Regions from separate parts of the Mesorhizobium sp. XAP4 genome, predicted to be linked through region 1. Evidence: predicted binding sites of a transcription regulator. Region 1 holds the regulator's gene; each other region holds the start of a gene.
What was found. The regulator PhoB, encoded in region 1, activates phosphate uptake and scavenging genes when phosphate is short. The targets are predictions, from matches to a motif close to TGTCATNNANCTGTCAT.

Region 1 (4,185 bases):
CCACCTTCCTGCGCTGCCTCAATCGCATGAACGACACCATCGATTCAGCACGGGTAACCGGCAAGATCACGCTCGACGAAGAGGACATCTACGACAAGAACATCGATGTCGTCGAACTCAGGGCGCGCGTCGGCATGGTGTTCCAGAAACCCAATCCGTTCCCCAAGTCGATCTACGAGAACGTCGCCTATGGGCCGCGCATCCACGGATTGGCCAAGCGCAAGGCCGACATGGATCAGATCGTCGAGTCCAGCCTGAAGAAGGCGGCGATCTGGAACGAGGTCAAGGACCGTTTGCAGGAACCTGGCACGGGTCTTTCCGGTGGCCAGCAGCAGCGCCTGTGCATTGCACGCGCCATCGCCGTGTCACCCGAGGTGATCCTGATGGACGAACCGTGTTCGGCGCTCGACCCGATCGCCACCGCTCGCGTCGAGGAACTTATCGACGAACTGCGTCAGAACTATACGATCGTCATCGTCACCCATTCGATGCAGCAGGCAGCGCGCGTGTCGCAGCGCACCGCGATGTTCCATCTTGGCTATCTGGTCGAGGAGGGCGCCACCGACAAGATGTTCACCACCCCCGACGACAAACGCACCCAGGACTACATCACCGGCCGGTTCGGCTGATCTCTGGCATATGAGGGACGAAGATCATGGGTGAACATACCGTCGCATCTTTCGATGAGGATCTGGAGCAGATCAGCCAGCTGATCCGCGACATGGGCGATCTCGCCCGCTCGATGGTCGGTGGCTCGACCAGGGCTTTGCTCAATTCGGACAATGCGCTGGCGCAGCGGGTGGTTTCCGACGACGCCATCATGGATGCACGCCAGCGCGAGCTGGACGATCGTGCTATCACGCTGATCGCCAAGCGCCAGCCAATGGCCAACGATCTGCGTGCGGTAGTCGGTTCGATCCGCATGGCCGGCGACCTCGAGCGCATCGGTGACCTTGCCAAGAACATCGCCAAGCGCGTCGGCACTGTCGGGCTGAGCGTCACGCCGCACGACCTTTCGCATTCGATCGACGCGATGGCGCAGCTGGTGCTGATCCAGGTGCAGGGGGTCGTCGACGAGTATGCCGCCGCTGACGCGGCAGCGCTTGCCACGCTCAGAAACAATGATGAACGCATCGACGTCAAATACACATCGGTGTTCCGCGAACTTCTGACCTACATGATGGAAGATCCGCGCAACATCACGGCGTGCACGCACCTGTTGTTTTGCGCCAAGAACCTCGAGCGGATCGGCGACCACGTGACCAACATCGCCGAAAATGCCTATTATGTTTTGACCGGCACGCAGTTGCCAGCCAACCGTCCGAAGCAGGACGAGACGGCAATGTCCGCGCCAGCGGCATGACAGGGGTGACCAGCCGATGATCGCGCCACGCATCATGGTGGTGGAGGATGAGGAGCCGCTAGGCGTGCTGCTCCGCTACAATCTCGAATCCGAAGGTTACCAGGTCGAGGTGGTGACGCGCGGCGACGAGGCCGAAATCCGGCTGCAGGAGAACGTTCCAGACCTTCTGGTGCTCGACTGGATGGTGCCTGCGGTTTCCGGTATCGAACTCTGCCGCCGGCTAAGGATGCGTCCCGAGACCGAGCGGCTGCCGATCATCATGCTGACCGCGCGAGGCGAGGAAAGCGACCGCGTGCGCGGCCTCTCGACCGGTGCCGACGACTATCTGGTCAAGCCTTTCTCGACGCCGGAGTTCATGGCCAGGGTCAAGGCGCTGCTGCGCCGGGCCAAGCCGGAAGTGCTGTCCAGCGTGCTGAAGGTCGGCGATATCGTGCTCGATCGCGAATCGCACCGTGTCTATCGCAAGAAGAGCGAGATCCGGCTCGGGCCGACGGAATTCCGCCTGCTTGAATTCATGATGCGCCATCCAGGCCGCGTGTTCTCGCGCAGCCAACTGCTCGACAATGTCTGGGGCGAGACGATCTACATCGACGAACGCACGGTCGATGTGCATGTCGGCCGGCTGCGCAAGGCGGTCAACAACGGCCGTATGCCCGATGTCATCCGCACCATCCGTGGGGCGGGTTACGCCATTCGCGAGGACTGAACTCCCTCGTTTGAACTCACGCCACGTTCTTGCCGCCGAGACCGGATCTCGCCTGCACGCCCGGCGCAAAAATCTCCTGATCGACGAAGATCAGCGCCCGCATGGCGCAGCCTTCGCGGATCAGCGGCAGTTCGTTCGGCTCGGTGTCGAAGGAAATCGACTTGGAATGCTGGCCGCCGGCGGTCTGGGCAATCGCTTGCCGCAATGCCGGCTCGATCAGGTCGAAGGCGGCGGCGCTGACGCCGACCATGGCGACCGGCGCCGGATCGATCAGCGCAAACAGGCTGCCGAGGCCGTAGCCGAGCGCTTCGCCGGCCTTGCGATAGGCTTCCCGTTCGGGCCCGTCCCTCTCGCGGGCGGCGGCAGCCAGGGCGCGCATGTCGACGTCGCTGACATCGGCGACGGGTTCTGCATCCTCGCCCATCTGCCGCGCGTTGCGCCAGATGGCATAATTGCCGGCATAGGCTTCGACGCAGCCGCGCCGTCCGCAGCGACACAGCGCCCCGTTCGGCCGATGAATCATGTGGCCGAATTCGCCGCCCGAGGAATGGGTGCCGGTGAACAATTCGCCCTTCAGCACCAGCCCCATGCCGATGCCGTGCGACAAAAGGATAGCGATGAAATCGTCGCGGTAACGATCGGGATCGCGCCAGCGCAGCGCCACCGCCATCATGTTGCAGTCGTTCTCCATAATGGCGGGGACGCCGAACTCCTCTTCGAATATGTCGGCGAAGGCGATGTCGGTGTGCGGCGTGATCGGCGACCACAGCATGGCGCGGGCACGGGTGTCCGTGATGCCCTGGACGGCCAGCGCGATACGAGCGATGCTGCGCACGTCCAGGTCGGGATCTTCCAGGCGGCGCCGCACGATTGCCGTGCACTCACCGATCAGCGAGTCGCGCGACATCGTCAGCGTGTCGAGCCGGCGCTGTTCCTCGGATATTACCTGGCCGGCATAGTCGATGACGGCGACCGAGAGGAAGTTCAGCGACAGCACCACGGTCATTACCGCGGCCGCTTCCGGATTGAGGCTGAGGCCGACCTGCGGACGGCCGCGTTTGAGCGAGCCGGCCTCGCTCGGCTTGCTTTCGGTCAGGATGCCTTCGACGATCAGGTCGGATGAGATCGCCGAGATCGTCGAATGGCTGAGGCTTGTGGTTGCGGCGATCTCGGTGCGCGACGGCTGTCCGGCGCGGCGCACCGCGGCGATCACCATCGCGCGGTTGCGGCGGCGCAAATCGTCGTGGCGGATTCCGACCGACATGCTCTTTCATATCCTCCCGGTCGCCGCGGTTCTTCCTGCCCTGGAACGCTGTCGGTGACGCGGTCAAATACTGGCAGAAGCCGCGCGCCGTGTCATTTATTTATTCCGAGGCCCGAAAAAAATTCGAAACGACATCAAAATCCATCAGAATCGATGTTGACAGCGTTCGGGCGTTGGCCCAGTATTTTTTCGAGGCTCGAAAAAATAGGGCCTTTGTGCCGGCCTTCGGGCCAGTTTGGTCGCGCCATACGCGGCGCAGGGAGGATAATATGAAAAGATTCACAGCCGCCATCCTGGCGGGTGCCGCCATGTCGCTGACGCTCGCGTCTGTCGCGCAGGCGAAGGACAAAGTCGTCGGCGTTTCGTGGTCCAACTTCCAGGAGGAACGCTGGAAGACCGACGAGGCCGCCATGAAGACGGCGATCGAGGCCGCCGGCGACAAGTACATCTCCGCCGATGCGCAGTCCAATCCCGGCAAGCAGCTTACGGACGTCGAAAGCCTGATCTCGCAGGGCGCCAATTCCCTGATCATCCTGGCGCAGGATGCTTCGGCCATCGGCCCGGCCGTGCAGAAAGCCCTGGACGAAGGCATTCCGGTCGTCGGCTATGACCGGTTGATCGAGAACAAGGATGTTTTCTATCTGACCTTCGACAACAAGGAAGTCGGCCGCATGCAGGCCCGCGAAGTGTTCAAGGTCAAGCCGGAAGGCAACTACGTCTTCATCAAGGGCTCCGGTGCCGATCCCAATGCCGACTTCCTGTTCTCGGGCTCGATGGAAGTGCTCAAGGAAGCCATCGACAGCGGCAAGATCAAGAATGTCGGCGAAGCCTACACGGATGGCTGGCTGCCCG
Region 2 (4,185 bases), on a different contig from region 1:
GAGGCCGAGCGCCGCTTCCTGATGCGCACCGACTGGGGGTTTGTCCACCAGAACCCGGCCGACGGCCTGCGCATGACGGTGTCGGCCGGCGCCAATGTCGGCGAGCGGCTGATGGCGGTCGGCGACCGCCACTACGGCAGGATCCGCGCCACCGCCGTCGACTGGCTATCGCGCGTCGAGATCGACGAGGACCGCATCGACGACGAGCCCCGCGCCTTTTCCGGCGGCATGCGCCAGCGCCTGCAGATTGCCCGCAACCTCGTCACCGGCCCGCGTCTGGTGTTCATGGACGAGCCAACCGGCGGCCTCGACGTCTCGGTCCAGGCGCGCCTGCTCGACCTGCTGCGCGGTCTGGTCACCGATCTTGGTCTGGCGGCCATCGTCGTCACCCATGACCTTGCCGTGGCGCGGCTTTTGTCGCAGCGCATGATGGTGATGAAGGACGGCCGCGTCGTCGAAAGCGGTCTCACCGACCGCGTGCTCGACGACCCGCGCGCGCCTTACACGCAATTGCTTGTTTCCTCGATTCTGCAGGTTTGACGATGGCGCCAAGGCACCCCCCTCTGGCCTGCCGGCCATCTCCCCCTCAAGGGGGGAGATTGGCTATCGTCCTCGGTTTCGCCACTCTCCAACGTTGCAGAACAAGCGCAACGAGAAAGCTGCCGATCTCCCCCCTTGAGGGGGAGATGCCTGGCAAGGCAGAGGGAGGCGTTGGCCCGCAAACGAACGACAATTGGAGGCCCTTCTGATGGCAACCCCCCTCGTTGTCTCCGACGTCGCCAAGAGTTTCACCATGCACCTGCGCGACGGCATCAAACTGCCTGTTGTCGCCGGTGTCTCGTTCTCGATGAGGGCTGGCGAATGCACCGTGCTCGGCGGTCCTTCCGGTGCCGGCAAGAGCTCGATCCTGAAGATGCTCTACGGCAACTACGCCGTCGACGAAGGCCAGATCATCGTCACGCATGATGATGGGCTGATCGACCTCGCCACCGCCAGCCCGCGCACCGTGCTGGCCATACGCCGGCAAACGATCGGCTATGTCAGCCAGTTCCTGCGCACCGTGCCGCGCGTCTCGGCGCTCGACGTCGTCGCCGAACCGCTGGTTGAGCGCGGCGAGGATCGCGAGATTGCCCGCGGCAAGGCGCGCGCCTTGCTGGCGCAGCTCAACCTGCCGGAGAAACTCTGGGCCTTGCCGCCTGCGACCTTCTCCGGCGGCGAGCAGCAGCGCGTCAACATCGCGCGCGGCTTCATCACCGAGCATCCGATCCTGTTGCTCGACGAGCCGACAGCCTCGCTCGATGCCAGGAACCGCGATGTCGTGATCGAACTCATCGCCGCCAAGAAGGCTGCAGGTGTCGCCCTGCTCGGCATCTTCCATGACCACGATGTGCGCGAGGCGGTTGCCGACCGCATCATCGACGTCACCGCTTTCGCGCCCGGAAAAATCGCCGCATGACCAGGAAATTATCCGAGACGCCGTTGATCCATCCGACGGCGGAGGTGCAGAACTCGACGCTCGGCCGTTGGACCGAGATCGCCGACCGCAGCCGGGTCTCGGAAAGCGAACTCGGCGACTATTCCTACATGATGCAGGACTGCGCCGTCTGGTGCGCGACGATCGGCAAGTTCGCCAACATCGCGGCCAGCGTGCGCATCAACGCCACCAACCACCCGACCTGGCGGCCGACGCTGCATCACTTCACCTATCGCGCCTCGGACTACTGGGACGATGCCGAGCACGAGAGCGAATTCTTCGCCCAGCGCCGCGCCAAGCGGGTCGCCATCGGCCACGACACCTGGCTCGGTCACGGCTCGACCATCCTGCCCGGCGTCACCATCGGCGATGGCGCCGCGGTCGGCGCCGGCGCTGTCGTCTCGAAAGATGTCGCGCCCTATACGATCGTCGCCGGCGTGCCGGCAAAGCCGATCCGCGAGCGCTTCGATCGCCGCACGGCCGAACGCTACCAGGCGCTGGCCTGGTGGGACTGGGACCATGCAAGGCTGCGCGCTTGCCTTGAGGACTTCCGTGAGCTGTCCGCAGAGGCATTTCTGGAGAAGCATGGTTGACGCGAATGGTGCTTTCATCGAACTAATAATCACCCAACCCAGAGCCATGGAGCATATGTGACCTTATTGTCGTAATACCTCTTTTCATTGGACTGGGGTTGGTCGCGTTGGGAATTTTGGTGATTAAGCTTGCAGCTAAGCGTTGGAGGCAATCCCACGTTGGCTCTTCAATAACGTTGATGATATTAGGCTGTGTTTTGTTCACGGCGGCGATAGCTCCACTCTATATGCTGTGGGTCCTTGCGCAACTTACAGGTAAGCCAGGCTGACAAGCTAAGGCCTGTGGAGCGTAACAAAACTGACATCATCGCGACACGGCAGGTTCATGTGGCTGCGTTAGGCGAGAGCCTGACGATCAATGGTCCCGGACTGGAACCTGCCCCCATGCCAGCAAATTCCGCCACGCTCGAAATCCGCGGTGTCACCCGACGATTTGGCAAGAACACTGCCGTCAGCGACATCAACATCGCGATCCCGCAGGGTCAGATGGTTGGCATTATCGGCCGTTCGGGCGCCGGCAAATCAACCCTCCTTCGCATGATCAACCGTCTCATCGATCCCAGCCAGGGGTCGATTTTTTTTGACGGCGCCGAGGTCTCGAAGCTGAGCGGCTCGCCGCTGCGGCGCTGGCAGCGCGACTGCGCCATGATCTTCCAGCAGTTCAACCTGGTGCCGCGCCTCGACGTGCTGACCAATGTGCTGCTCGGCAAGCTGAACCACCGCTCGACCATCACCAACCTGTTCGGCATGTTCTCGCGCGCCGAATGCGCCGAGGCGATCGCGGCACTCGAGCGGCTCGACATCGCCCGCACCGCGCTGCAGCCCGCCGGCACCTTGTCGGGCGGCCAGCAGCAGCGTGTCGCCATCGCTCGTGCCATGATGCAGCAGCCCAGAGTGATCCTCGCCGACGAGCCGATCGCCTCGCTGGACCCGCTCAACGCCAAGGTGGTGATGGATTCGCTGCAGGACATCAATCTGCGCGAAGGCATCACCGTCGTCACCAATCTGCACACGCTGGACACCGCCCGCACCTACTGCAACCGCATCATCGGCATGGCTGCCGGCAAGGTCGTCTTCGACGGCCCGCCGGAAGAGCTCAACCGCGAGGCGGTGCGCCTCGTCTACGGCGCCGACAGCAATGGCCAGGAAATCTCCGAGGCCATCACCTCGACCAGCGTTGCCTTCAGCCGAAAGATCGCCGCATCCACCGGACCGCTCGAGCCCGCATTCCCGGGATATTGAGAGCGGTTGGGATCGCCAGCCCACGTCAAGGGCACCTGTCAAAATCGATAACGCTGCCGGCGCGGGGCCGGAACCTACAGGAGAAATATCCAATGTTCAGGAAGATGGTCTTTGGCGCCGTTTCGGTGCTCGCCATGGCGACCAGCATGGCCCATGCCGCCGACATGAAGGAATTTCGCGTCGGCATTCTCGGCGGCGAAAACGAAACCGACCGGCTGCGCAACTACCAGTGCCTCGCCGACCATCTGAAGGCCGAATTCGGCTTCGAAAAGGTCTCGCTGTTCCCCGCCGCCGACTATGACGGCGTCATCCAGGGCCTGCTCGGCGGCACGCTCGACTTCGCCGAACTCGGCGCTTCCGGCTACGCCAGCGTCGCTCTCAAGGACCCGAAGGCGGTCACCCCGATCCTCACCACCCAGCAGACCGACGGCGCCACAGGCTATTATTCGATCGGCCTGGCGCTGAAATCCTCCGGCATCACCGACATCAAGTCGGCCAAGGGCAAGAAGCTCGGCTACGCCGATCCGGATTCTACCTCCGGCTACCTGATCCCGCTGACCCAGATCCCGAAGGATACCGGCGCTTCGAACGAAACCTTCTTCGCCTCGACCCAGTTCAACGGCGGTCACGAGAACAACGTCCTGGCCGTGCGTGACGGCAAGGTCGACGTGGCGGTGGACGATTCTTCCGGCATCGGCGACTTCAAGGACGGCTACACCTCCGGCACCTTCCACAAGGAAGTCGCCAAGGGCGCCGTCGACCCCAACGACTTCGTCGAAGTCTGGCGCTCGGGTCTGATCCCGAACGGCCCGCTGGTCGTGCGCACCGCGCTCGGCGACGAAATGACCGCCAAGCTCGCCGACTTCTTCACGCAGT
Region 3 (4,185 bases), on a different contig from region 1:
CCTGGAGACGCCGACATGGTCCGAGCTGAAGGCGGTACCGGTGATGAAGGCACTGACCCTCGACGCGTCGGTCATGCATGTCGATGTCGCCGGTGACGTCCTCGAACCGCGTCCTGACATCGCGGGGTTCGACATCACAGAGGACCGGTTCGCGGCGTTGCTCGATTTCATCGATGCGAGTTTCCAGCGCGGACCGGAAGGCCCGATCCTCGTTCCGGACGCGGCCTATTCCAGGTTCGACGGCTTCTACGAAGCCAACGGCCATTTCAACGCACTGGTCGGCTGCAACACCTGGACGGCGGCCGCCCTGCGCACCGCAGGCTTGCGCACCGGCTGGTGGAACCCGCTGCCTGTATCGCTCGGGCTATCGATGCGGCTGTATAATTAGCGTGGGCATTCCGCGAATTGGCGAGTGTCGCGTTCCTTCACACCCCCCTCTGTCCCGCCAACCTTTCGCAGGTTTCAGCTTTCGTCAGCCTCCGGTGCCCGCCAGCCATAGAGCCAGTCCAAATCCGCCGCGAGTTTTTCCGACGTGCGCATTTTCAGGAACACGTTGCGCGCAATCGCCACCGGCCCTGCGGCATGCCAGGCCAGCCGGTTGACAGCGCCGCGTCGGGCGACCTGCGCGACACGCGGCCGCCGCGACTGCTCCCAAACCGCAAGCGCGGCCAGCGGGTCCGTAGGGGAGGCGTAGACGGCGTCGGCAAGCGTCGCCGCATCCTCGATCGCCATGGCCGCACCTTGCGCCGCGAATGGGGTCATCGCATGCGCGGCGTCGCCGATCAGCGCCATGCCGTTCGGTGTTGTCCAGGGCTGTTGCGGGTCGACAGTGTGGATCGGCCACGCGGTCCACGGGCCGGCCTGCTCGACCAGACGGGCAAGTTCTGCCGCGGTGCCGGCAAGAGCTCGGGTCAGGATCCCGGCGTCGGCGTTGCCGGACCAGCCTTCGGCAATGCGGTCGCCCCTGGTGAAGGCCGCGAGATTGAAGGCCGCACCCTTGCTGACGGGATAGGCCACCATATGGAAGCCGGGATGCAGGAAGGTGGTGACGCAGTCCCTGGCGCCGATGGCGGCAAAGCTCTGCCCCGCGGCGCTATCAGCTGCGATGGTCGCGCGCCAGGCCAGTTCGCCGGAGAAATGGTTTCTTGGCGAAGCCGACCCCTTGGCTGAGTCGACAAGTGCGCGCACCGACGACCAGACGCCATCGGCCCCGACCAGCAGGAAGCCCTCCGCCGCGATGGTCTTGCCGTCGATCTCGGCCGTCGCCGTGATGCCATGCGGGCCGGAGGCAACGTCGCCGATGCGGGCGCCGGTGGTGAGATGGATATGCGGCACCTCGGCAACGCGCGCGGTCAGTGCGCTCTGCAGATCGGCCCTGTGCGCGACGAGATAGGGTGCTTGCCAGCGGGTTTCGGCGGCTTGCCCCAGCGGCACGCGCGCCAGTTCGCGCAAGGTCGCGGCCTTCTTCAACACCACGGCTTGCGGCCGCACCGCTGCCGGCAGCAGCCGGTCGAGCACGCCGAGCTGGCGAAGGATGCGCGTCGCGTTTGGAGAGAGCTGGATGCCGGCGCCGGCAGCTTCCAGGCGCTGCGCCTGTTCGAACACCCGAACAGGGTAGCCGCGCGAGGCGAATGCAAGGGCTGCGGTCAATCCGGCGACACCGGCCCCGGCGACGACAATTTGCCGGGAACGCGTGTCGTTCATCGGGCTGGTCGCGAAAGTCTCAGGCGGCCTGTTCGATGTAGATGCATCCGGCCGGCAGCGTTTCCGTCGCCTTCAGCTTCGGCGAATAGCGGTAGAGCGTCGAGCAATAGGGACAGACTTTTTCATTGTCGTCGCCCATGTCCAGAAACACATGCGGGTGGTCGAAAGGCGGATTGGCGCCCGTGCACATGAATTCCTTCACGCCGATGTCGATTGCCGGATAGCCCGCATCGTTCTGAAAATGGGGAATGGAACCGCCTGCCATCGTCGTCTCCTTAACGCAGTCTCGTCTGCATCTGGATCATATCAGGCCTCTTTGCAAGTTCGATGAAATCAAACTGTCGCAAAAGCCTGTCAGAGGATAAGTTAAGCCGGTTAACCCATGGCCCGAAAACCGATTTCGGTTTCCGGGAGGGACCATGGGTCGCTAGAGTGACTGGCTAGCCGGCTTGAGCGGGTGTGGAAGAGCGGGAATCATGAACGAACTGAAGCCGGTGCAGAACGAATTCGTGGATGTCGAGGTGGCTCGCCCGGAAGGCGGCAACCCTGACCGGTTTGTCAACCGCGAGTTTTCCTGGCTGCAGTTCAACCGGCGCGTTCTCGAGGAATCGCTGAACCTCAATCACCCGCTGCTGGAGCGCGTCCGCTTCCTGTCGATCTCGGCCGCCAATCTCGACGAGTTCTTCATGGTCCGTGTTGCCGGTCTTGCCGGCCAGGTGCGCGAGGGCATCACGCTGAAGAGCCCGGACGGCCGCACCCCCGAACAGCAGCTCGAACAACTGCTGCGTGAGGTCGAGCGGCTGCAGGAAGACCAGCAGAAGAGCCTTTCGGCGCTCACCGTGCTGCTCAACAAGGAAGGCATCGAGAGCATCACCCGCGATGCGCTGACCAAGGACGAGAAAATCTGGCTGGAAGATCATTTCCAGGAACAGGTTTTCCCGGTGCTCACCCCGCTGTCGATCGACCCGGCGCATCCGTTCCCGTTCATCCCCAATCTCGGCTTCTCGATGGCGCTGCAATTGCGCCACCGCAAGAATGGCGAGGAGATGAGCGCGCTGCTGCGCCTGCCGGTGGCGCTGAAGCGCTTCATCCGTCTGCCGGACCGCAAGCATCATGTCCGCTTCATTCCGCTGGAAGAGGCGGTCGGCCTCTATATCGGCAAGCTCTTCCCCGGCTACGAGGTCAAGGGCTCCGGCACGTTCCGCATCATCCGTGACAGCGATATCGAGGTCGAGGAGGAGTCCGAGGACCTCGTGCGCCTGTTCGAAACGGCGCTGAAGCGGCGTCGGCGCGGATCGGTGATCCGCATCGAATTCGACAGGCTGATGCCTGGCGAATTGCGCGATTTCGTCGCCGGCGAGCTTGGCGTGTCGTCGAGCCGCATCAGCGTCTTGACCGGTCCATTGGCGCTCAGCCAGATTTCCGAGATCGTCGCCGTTCCCCGCGACGACCTGAAATTCACGCCCTACAATCCGCGTTTTCCCGAGCGCATCCGCGAACATGGCGGCGATTGTTTCGCCGCCATCCGCGAGAAGGACATCGTCGTCCATCACCCCTACGAATCCTTCGATGTGGTGGTGCAGTTCCTGCGCCAGGCAATGGCCGATCCGGAGGTGGTGGCGATTAAGCAGACGCTTTACCGCACCTCCAACGACAGCCCGATCGTGCGCGCGCTGGTCGACGCGGCCGAGGCCGGCAAGTCGGTCACCGCGCTGGTCGAGCTCAAGGCGCGTTTCGACGAGGAAGCCAACATCCGCTGGGCGCGCGACCTGGAGCGGGCCGGCGTGCAGGTGGTGTTCGGCTTTCTCGAACTGAAGACACATGCGAAAATGTCGCTGGTGGTGCGGCGCGAGGACGGCAAGCTGCGCAATTACGTGCACCTCGGCACCGGCAACTACCATCCGGTCACCGCACGCATCTACACCGACCTGTCCTTCTTCACCACAGATCCGACGATTGCCCGCGATGTCGCCCAGCTGTTCAATTTCATCACCGGCTATGCCGAGCCGACGGACGAAATGCGGTTGGCGATCTCTCCGTTCACGCTGAGAAGCCGCATCCTGAAGCACATTGCCGACGAGATTGCCTACGCGGTGCAAGGCAAACCGGCGCGCATCTGGATGAAGATGAACGCCCTCGTCGATCCGATCATCATCGACGCGCTCTACGATGCCAGCCGCGCCGGCGTCGAGATCGACCTTGTCGTGCGCGGCATCTGCTGCCTGCGGCCGCAGGTTCCGGGCCTGTCGGAAAACATCCGCGTAAAATCGATCGTCGGCCGTTTTCTCGAGCACAGCCGCATCTATTGTTTCGGCAACGGTTACGGCCTGCCGTCGGACGAGGCGATCGTCTACATCTCCTCGGCCGACCTGATGCCGCGCAATCTCGACCGCCGCGTCGAAACCATGGTGCCGATCACCAATCCAACTGTGCATGAACAGATCCTTGGCCAGATCATGCTGGGCAACATTATGGACAATC

Region 2: phnC (phosphonate ABC transporter ATP-binding protein) is a predicted target of PhoB. The motif match lies at 2,356-2,372, and genes of this name have one in related genera.
Region 3: P3C39_RS17545 (RNA degradosome polyphosphate kinase) is a predicted target of PhoB. The motif match lies at 2,033-2,049, and genes of this name have one in related genera.

What each region holds. Positions count from the first base shown of each region.
Region 1 is NZ_JARIXW010000005.1:289,367-293,551, forward strand. Features, by position in the region: gene pstB (phosphate ABC transporter ATP-binding protein PstB) at 1-629, shown strand, start outside; gene phoU (phosphate signaling complex protein PhoU) at 656-1,363, shown strand; gene phoB (phosphate regulon transcriptional regulator PhoB) at 1,380-2,069, shown strand; gene P3C39_RS22810 (ROK family protein) at 2,086-3,333, opposite strand; gene xylF (D-xylose ABC transporter substrate-binding protein) at 3,603-4,185, shown strand, end outside.
Region 2 is NZ_JARIXW010000006.1:359,827-364,011, forward strand. Features, by position in the region: gene phnK (phosphonate C-P lyase system protein PhnK) at 1-540, shown strand, start outside; gene phnL (phosphonate C-P lyase system protein PhnL) at 749-1,456, shown strand; gene P3C39_RS25650 (DapH/DapD/GlmU-related protein) at 1,453-2,067, shown strand; gene phnC (phosphonate ABC transporter ATP-binding protein) at 2,452-3,309, shown strand; gene phnD (phosphonate ABC transporter substrate-binding protein) at 3,402-4,185, shown strand, end outside.
Region 3 is NZ_JARIXW010000003.1:835,856-840,040, forward strand. Features, by position in the region: gene P3C39_RS17530 (TIGR02117 family protein) at 1-388, shown strand, start outside; gene P3C39_RS17535 (FAD-dependent monooxygenase) at 463-1,704, opposite strand; gene P3C39_RS17540 (zinc-finger domain-containing protein) at 1,724-1,969, opposite strand; gene P3C39_RS17545 (RNA degradosome polyphosphate kinase) at 2,181-4,185, shown strand, end outside.